2 regions of the Trichocoleus sp. FACHB-591 genome follow, and region 2 is predicted to be linked to the other one. Evidence: riboswitches for the same ligand, from Rfam matches in the RefSeq annotation. Region 2 holds a riboswitch; the other holds the start of a gene.
What was found. Region 2 has a riboswitch for cyclic di-AMP ahead of H6F90_RS20400 (universal stress protein). Riboswitches for the same ligand answer to the same signal wherever they lie in the genome.
Positions count from the first base shown of each region.

Region 1: another riboswitch for cyclic di-AMP. It lies ahead of ntrB (nitrate ABC transporter permease); the one in region 2 lies ahead of H6F90_RS20400 (universal stress protein).

Region 1 covers NZ_JACJPA010000013.1:1,149-5,577, reverse strand. Annotated here, with positions in the region: gene H6F90_RS00680 (ABC transporter ATP-binding protein) at 1-96, opposite strand, end outside; gene H6F90_RS00675 (ABC transporter substrate-binding protein) at 136-1,560, opposite strand; gene ntrB (nitrate ABC transporter permease) at 1,664-2,515, opposite strand; cyclic di-AMP (ydaO/yuaA leader) riboswitch at 2,605-2,763, opposite strand; gene bchD (magnesium chelatase ATPase subunit D) at 3,178-4,429, shown strand, end outside.
Region 2 covers NZ_JACJPA010000102.1:67,332-71,760, reverse strand. Annotated here, with positions in the region: gene H6F90_RS20405 (tetratricopeptide repeat protein) at 1-1,023, shown strand, start outside; gene H6F90_RS20400 (universal stress protein) at 1,052-1,882, opposite strand; cyclic di-AMP (ydaO/yuaA leader) riboswitch at 2,031-2,160, opposite strand; gene H6F90_RS20395 (DEAD/DEAH box helicase) at 2,736-4,429, shown strand, end outside.

The DNA.
Region 1 (4,429 bases), on a different contig from region 2:
ATAAGCTTTGACCAAGTTCTCAATTACCAAGAAACCACCCGGATGAGTTGGGGTGCGACTATCAGACTCAGCAAACTGGCTAGTGGATTTGACCATGATTAACTCCGAAGCGGCTACGAGGTAAGGAACAAAACCTTAAGAGAGGAAAAATCGTTGGGGTGCGTTAGCGCGAATAGCAAAACTGTTGAGATAACCCACGGGATCGCTGGGGTCAAATCCCTTCTTATCAATAAATACTTCCGGTGACTCGACTTTGTAATCTTCTTGGGGAGAGGCGATCCCCATTTCAGCAGCAATCTCACGATATAAATCAGCTCGCCAACCTTGGGTGGCCAGTTCTTCGGCGTTCTTAGGAAATTCTTTGATTTGTCCCCAACGCGCTGCCTGTGTCATCAGCCAAATACTACGCGATCGCCACGGGAAGGTAGAGTGTTCGTTGGGTTGCTTGGGGATGTTGTCAGGGATATCAAAGAAAATCGTGGTATCGAGTGAACGATCAATTCGCTCTTTGCCATCAAAGCCGCCGTAGTTATACTCCCCGATGATCGCGGGACGGGTGAATTTGGGTTTCGCTCCCGTAAACGATCGCTCGGAAATGAGTTGAGCAACTTCAGCCCGATTTTCCGGTTTGCTGCAATACTGGCAAGCCTCAATCATGGCTTTGACTAAAGATCTGTAGGTTTTGGGATTTTCGTTGATGAACGATTCCATCACACCCAACAAGCGATCGGGGTGTCCCAACCAGATCTCCTTTCCCTGAGCAAACGTAAATCCAATGCCCTCCTTTCCTTTACCCAAAGGGCTAATGGCACGGCTATTCCACGGCTCCGCCACCATGTAGGCTTGCATTGCCCCAATCCGCACATTGCTCACCATCTGCGGTGGTGGAATAATGATGACGCGAAATTCCTTTAGCGGGTCTATTCCTGCGGCGGCGGCCAGATAGCGGACAAAGTATTCATAAATGGCAGAACTGAGCACCACTGCCCAAACTCGCTGCTCGGAGGGTTGATTTTCAAAATAGTTTCTGAAGTCACGACCAAAGGCTTCTAGGTCACCGTTGTAGTCTCGCCAGGGCCGAATGCCTGCATCCCACATTTTGCGATTCATGGTCATGGCGTTTCCGTGGCGATGAATCGTCATCGCGGCACAGAGTGGTGCATGTCTGGCTCCCTCAGCGCCAATCCGGGCGTTAGTTACGGCTCCAGAAACCACGGGAGCGGCATCGGTACGGCCAAATATGATGCCATCGCGAGAAGTTGCCCAACTGGCTTCTCGGTTGAGTTTTACGTTGAGACCATACTTCCGGAAAAAGCCTTTTTTCCAGGCGATCGCAAACGGCGCGCAGTCATTCACGGGCACATAGCCCACCGTGAGATCCGGTTTCTCCAGATCTTCTGGCCTGACTACCTGTTTGATAGCTAAAGCTTCTTCGGTTAAACCTTTAGCGCTGCGATCGCCACTAATGCTACAGGAGGCAAGAGTCGTGCCTACCGCAGCAGATCCCATCCCCTTAAGAAAATCTCGTCGGGTCCATTGATGCTCAAATGTATCGCTCATAGTCGAAAAAGTTTTTAGCGATTAGGTCAGAGGCTATTTGACGACTGCTTGTCACCACTCAAATCGCCCCCTAGCCCCCAATTCTGGGGGAATTGGTGAGGGTCTAGAAATTAGTGCCCGGTGTAGTGCGATGGGTGACCAGCTGTTCTACCTTGCTAACGGCGTAGTCGAGCAACAATCCTGTGACACCAATGACCAAAATCGCGAGGAAGACTGAGTTCAAGTTTAGGCGGTTCCACTCATCCCAGACGAAAAAGCCAATCCCAATACCACCTGTGAGCATTTCTACAGCTACAATCACTAGCCAGGCGATACCCAAACTGATCCGTAGGCCAGTAAAAATATAGGGTAGACTCGCAGGCCAAATGATTTTAGTAATGCGCCGCCAACGAGGCATTTCTAAGACTCGTGCCACATCAATGTAGTCTTGGGACACGCTAGAAACACCCAACGCAGTATTAATAATTGTTGGCCATAAAGAGGTAATAAAAATGACGAAAATAGCAGAAGGATCAGCCAAGTTAAAGATAGCTAAGGCGATCGGCAACCAAGCAAGCGGTGAGACAGGTTTAAAGATTTGAATCACCGGATTGAGCGCCATCATAGCGGGCTTAGACATACCCACCAAAAAACCAATTGGAATCGCTACGATCGCTGCCAAGAAAAACCCTAGGATCACTCGGCGTAGGCTAGCTAGGAGCAACCAACCAATGCCCAAGTCACCTGGGCCGCGCCGATAAAATGGATGCAAAATGTAATCCAAATTAGCGACTAAAGCTTCTGGCGGGGTCGGCATTAAGTCAGGATTAAAGATGGCTGCCAACCACCACAGCAAGATAATGCCTAAAAACCCGAGGGCGGGGAGTAGCACCGTATCTCGGATCAAAAATGGCTTGGTTCGTCGCCAAGCTACCTGTCCTGCAACTGCAATTGCAGCAAGATTGAGTTGAAGCATTGATTTATCTCAGAGTCGAGGCGGGTACAAGTAAGTCGTCGCTATACCAACCAAGGACACTGCAAAGACCAGAATGAAAATGCTGATCTTCAGTCTCCTCCCAATGCCGACGGAGTTAGCTGACGGGCTAGGACTGAGAGATGTCCCCCCTGGCTGCTTTTTAGAAATAAAGCTTGCTCAAGATAAGCCCCAAATTTTGGTTCCTCCGCTCCAGTTCTTAACTCTAAAGCTTTCGGCTTTAAATAAAGCGATCGCACTTTTAGACGCTGGATTAGGCTAACTTACTTATTGAATTCCCCGCAGTCTATCACTAGTTTTTGCGATCGGCAATCATTCTTGAGATGGAAGCAAAAAATTGTTACTAAATCATTGACTTCTAAGGCTAAGAGCGACTTTCAGGACTCAGTTAGAGGTTAATTAAGATAGTAGTAAAAGCTACAGTCAACTAAATATAAAACTAATTTTTCTACAATTAAGAACGAGTAATTCTATTAAGAATTAACTCCCTAACTCTAGGTTTAGTAATTCCTACCACGCTTTTTATTTATAGTAATTTGAGAGCATTTAGACAAAATTTCCGTCGAGGATCAAGAGCGATCGCGTGAGTTCTGGCCCCGGTTCCTTGTTATGCTGAAACACTGGACTCGCTATTGATCGAAACCATGCCTGCGCTGACTAACCCGTCGATTACTGCTTTTCCTCTCGCCGCTGTTGTGGGCCAAGAAGCCATCAAGATGGCGTTGTTACTAGCTGCCGTTGACCCTGGCTTGGGTGGCGTAGTGATTGCAGGTCGTCGCGGCACCGCCAAGTCAGTTATGGCGCGGGCAATTCACGCCCTGTTACCCCCCATTGAAATCGTCAAAGGCTCCGCTTGCAACTGCGACCCCAACAATCCCCGCGAGTGGGATGACCAACTGCTGCTTGAGGCTGCCAACGGTCAAATGCCTGTAATTGGGGGTCAGCCTCTCCCCTTCACCGAAGTTATTCCTTCACCCTTTATTCAGATTCCGCTAGGTGTGACTGAAGACCGCTTGCTCGGTTCGGTTGATGTCAGCCAGTCAATCAAGCGTGGGGAAACCGTTTTTCAGCCCGGATTGTTGGCTGAAGCGCATCGTGGCGTGATGTATGTCGATGAAATTAACCTCCTAGACGACCAAATTGCCAATCTTCTGTTAGGCACCCTGACCGAAGGGCGCAACCAAGTGGAGCGGGAAGGCATTAGTTTCCAGCACCCCTGCAAGCCGTTGCTGATTGCCACCTACAACCCCGAAGAAGGTTCGCTACGAGAGCACTTGCTGGATAGAATTGCGATCGCCCTCTCTGCGGATGCCGTTTTAGGGATTGATGAGCGGGTGCAAGCGGTAGACCAAGCTACTCAGTACGCTAACTCTCCCCAATCTTTCTTAGAGCAGTACGACGAAGATTTAGACGGCCTCAAAACTCAAATTGTCTTGGCTCGCGAGTGGCTAAAAGATATCCAAATTCAGCCAGAACAAATTGCCTACCTCGTCAATGAAGCGCTACGGGGCGGGGTGCAAGGCCACCGGGCAGAACTGTTTGCCGTGCGAGTTGCCAAAGCTCATGCAGCATTAGAAGGACGAGCCAGCGTCAATGCCGAGGATTTGCGGCGAGCTGTAGAACTGGTGATTGTGCCCCGATCCACAGTCGTTCAAACCCCGCCCGAAGAGCCACCTGCGCCCCCACCGCCACCGCCCCAACAAAATCAAGACGAACCGCAGGACGAATCTGAGCAAGACCAGGACGACCAGGAAGAAAAAGAAGAGCAGGACGAACCAGAGCAAGAGCAAGAACCGCCCAACGTTCCGGAAGAGTTTATCTTTGACCCCGAAGGCGTGATTCTTGACCCATCTGTGCTCTACTTTGCTCAGATGGCGGCTAATCGGCAGGGTAAGT
Region 2 (4,429 bases):
GGCAATCTCTACTGGATGTTGTCCCGGTTTCCGCCCAACCCGGAACAACGGTTGCCTTATTTAGAGCAAGGCATCGCGGCCTATCACCTGGCGCTGACTCATGTAAGTTCTGAGCAGCAACCGCAATCCTACGCCATGATTCAGAATAATTTGGGAGCCGCCTATGGAGATTTAGCTCGTTACCGAGAGCCGATCGAGAACCTACAATGCTCGATCACAGCTTACGAGGAAGCGTTGCGACATCGCAAACGGGACGTAGAACCTTTGAAGTATGCTTCCACTCAAAATAACCTGGGTACGGCTTACTGGCACTTGGCACAACACCATCAACCTGCTCTACATCTGAAGCAAGCCATCGTTGCTTACACCGAGTCACTCAGCTTCTACAACCCAGAGCAGGAGCCGTTGCATTACGCCATGCTCCAAAACAATTTGGGCACGGCTTATTGGAATTTAGCCCAGCATGAGCAACCGGAAGAGTTTCTCAATTTGGCGATTAGTTGCTACCGCATCGCCTTGATTTACCGCACCGTAGAAGTTAATCCTGCTGCCTATGCAGCGACTCAAAACAATTTGGGCACCGCTTATTGGCACCTGGCTAGCCGTTCCAAAGAACAACCAGAAGCCCAACAACAAGCTTTACAGTGCGCGATCGCAGCCTACGAAGCAGCTTTAGCCATTGTTGAACAAATAAACCAAACGCCTAATGGTGCTGGCGCTAAACTGACCTTTGACGTGTTCGCAACTCACAACAACCTAGGTTTAGCCCACTACCAAGTAGCGACCGATCAGGCGGGCGCTATTCCGGTGCCTGCTAAGTCTGCTCATTTAGAAGCGTCTCTGCGTCACCATCTGCAAGCATTACAAGGATGGCAGCACCAACCTGATTTTCATCAAACAGCGCTAGGCTATGTCCTGCAAACGGTACGGGCTTTTTACAGCGAGTGTGGTCTGCAAGGCCAGAACTTAGCGCTATCTCTATTACCAGGTCATTTATTACCTGAAATTTTGCCACGGCTCTAAGGACAACCGCTCTAGGCCCAAGCAGGACTTAGGCATCAAAGTAGCGATCGGGATGGAGAGAAGAGGGTACGCCCAAGACGGGACAAGGGCTATTAGCGCTCAAGGTTCGGACAATGGAGTTCTTGGGAGAGTCACAACCCAACCACAACAGCACTGCCGATTCTGCTTTAGCAACACTCCGCAATTCCTGAGCGACTTGCCCAAATCGTAGGTGCGTTTTCAGGGAACCACGCCACTCGTTAGCTAGACAGCGGGCTTGCCACAAAATTCGGTCTGCCTGCTCAAATTGGTCTACTTGGCAAAGGGGATAATTGCCGAATGGTAGCCCGGTATCTTCTAGGGTTGGTTCAGCTAGAGTTGCGATCGCGCCTTCCCGCTCCGAAGTGGCATTAGAGGTTGCGCTAGAGGCCGCACTATAAGTATCAGGTGCCACCAGTGCCTTAGCTAGCTGCGCCTGGCGCTGAGAAGATTTCTTGCCAGTTCTGACTGGGCGAAAATCGGTTGTAGTGGGAATGCTATCTAGACAGTCAGTGGGATTGATGACATAGACCACCTGCACGGTCACTTGGCGACGAGTCGCTAAACGAGTTTGGTGAGCAATCCACAGGGTCAAATCCAAAGCGGTCTGACTCTTCGGGGAGCTGTTGTAGCCCACCACCAAATTAATTTCAGCATCAGCTCCAGACGCTGCTTCTGGACGGTTAGCCTGGAGGTGCCGTTTAGTAGCCCGCCGAGCCTGGCCTGGCAAATGCAATTTACCGGAAGAGCGATCGCCCTTGGGCCGCTGAGGCAACAGCAGAATTTGCTCGATTAAGTCAGTTGAACCCAGTGCGCCCTGTAGCCGCACCAACATTGGCATAATATTCACGATAAAAACCTCTCCAGACTACTTGTTTCGAGAGGTGGGCCAGGAAACAGACATCATCAACTCTGAGAGAAATCTCTTAGGGGAATCTGATATCTGCTAGGAGACCGCAATGACCGTTGCTATCAAAAGCCTGCGTCCTAGGTACTCCTCCCACTGCCGACGGAGTTAGCTGACGGGCTAAGACTGGAAGGTGTCTCTCTCAAATTAATCTTTGAGATTAGCCCCAAAAATCGGTTCCTCCGTTCCAGACGAAACAGCATTCAAGTTTTCACCTTGATGCCTATTAATCCGGATTAGGCTACCCACTGAATGTTTTAATGAACGCCTTTTTGATGTAAGAAATGCCATCAAAAGACGGTTCTATTTCAGAGCAAAGATTGTGCTCAGATGTGATTTAAATAACGTTAAGAAATCCTTCACCAACACGGTTGTATGAGGAATTCCTTATCCGAGGTTGATTGAACCCTTCATCCTTGAGACAATATAGCTCACGTTAAACCGCATGGTCATCTACCTAAAAGCAGTAGCCAAGTTTACGATCAATCAGATATTTGCCGCTGTATCCTCGGTTGCTATTCGCCAGAAATGTATGTATAAAGTGGCGATCGCGGTCTGATTGGCCCTAGATTAAGCTGAAAAATAGTCAAGCTTTAATCACAATCAATTATTAAGATTCTTGAATGCAATAACTGACTTGGCTCAACCTCCTCGTAAGGTGACGAGGTTGATCTTAGCAAACAGCTTTAGTAGCTGCGGTTTACAATTGAAAAGATGAATTGTAGGCCAATTTCTCGCGAAATTTTGCCTCTTGAGTATAGATCTCAACCTGATTGGAACTTAGTGCGTGAACGTTTCCTCTACTCTGCCAGAACTAAATTTACGAGAGCTGTTTCCCTTTGAATTAGATGCGTTTCAGTATCAAGCGATCGCGGCTCTGAATGCGGGGCGATCGGTCGTAGTCTGTGCGCCAACGGGGTCAGGCAAAACGTTAATTGGCGAGTATGCCATCTATCGCGCTCTGGCTCAGGGGCGACGAGTGTTCTACACCACTCCGCTCAAAGCATTATCCAATCAAAAGTTACGAGATTTTCGCGATCGCTTTGGCTCTGAGCAAGTCGGGCTGCTGACAGGAGATGTATCGATCAACCGGGAAGCACCCATTTTGGTCATGACGACCGAAATCTTCCGCAACATGCTTTACGGCACCCCGATCGGTGAAGTTGGCACCTCAATGGTTGGTGTAGAAGCGGTGGTTTTAGACGAATGCCACTACATGAACGATCGCCAGCGGGGCACCGTTTGGGAAGAATCGATTATCTACTGCCCACCAGATGTGCAGCTAGTCGCGCTGTCAGCCACCGTTGCCAACAGCGATCAGCTTACGGATTGGATCGGTCGAGTTCATGGCCCCACAGAGCTGATCTATTCAGATTTCCGACCCGTTCCTTTGCGCTTTCACTTCTGTAACCCCAAAGGCTTATTTCCTCTACTCAGCCAAGATCAAAAAAAGATCAACGCCCGCCTCAAACCTAAAGGAGGCCGAGGCCAACGCAAGCGGGAAGACGAGCCTGGGCTGGCTTATGTGGTCAGCCAGTTGCAGCAACGGGATATGCTCCCAGCCATTTATTTCATCTTCAGCCGTCGTAATTGCGATCGCGCCATTACCCAAGTCGAGCATTTATCCTTGGTCAACGAGGCGGAAGCGGCAAAGCTGAAACACCTGATTGATGAGTTTTTGATGCGACACCCTGACGCTGGGCGGGCTGGGCAGATTGAGCCGCTCTACCGGGGTATTGCCGCCCACCACGCTGGAATTTTGCCTGCCTGGAAAGGCTTAGTTGAAGAACTCTTTCAGCAAGGGCTGATCAAGGTGGTCTTTGCCACTGAAACCTTGGCCGCTGGCATCAACATGCCTGCCCGGACCACAGTGGTTTCTAGCCTCTCCAAGCGCACCGATTTGGGACATCGCCTCCTCAATCCCTCAGAATTTCTCCAGATGTCGGGTCGAGCGGGCCGACGAGGAATGGATGAGTTAGGGCATGTCGTCACGGTGCAAACTCCCTTTGAGGGGGCCAAAGAAGCCGCATACTTAGCCACAGTCGGAGCTGATCCGTTGATCAGCCAATTTACTCCCAGCTATGGCATGGTCCTAAACTTGCTGCAAACTCACACCTTAGAAGAAGCGCAAGAGCTGGTTGAGCGCAGTTTTGGGCAATATCTCGCCACGCTGTCTTTGCGGCCCCAACAGCAGGCGATCGCTGATCTAACTAAAGAGCTTGAGCAACTTCAAGCTCAGCTCGAACTGGTTGATCCACAACTATTTTCGAGTTACGAAAAGCTACAAGAGCGCCTGAAAGAAGAACGCCGCCTACTGAAAATTTTGCAGCACCAAGCCCAGGAGATGCAGTCGGGTGACATTGCTGTAGCACTCTCATTTGCGATCGCGGGCACCGTACTGGGGCTGAAGGGAGAGAACGTCCCTACCGCCGACCCAATCCCAGCGGCTCTGGTGATGAAAACTCCAGGTTCTGGCCAATT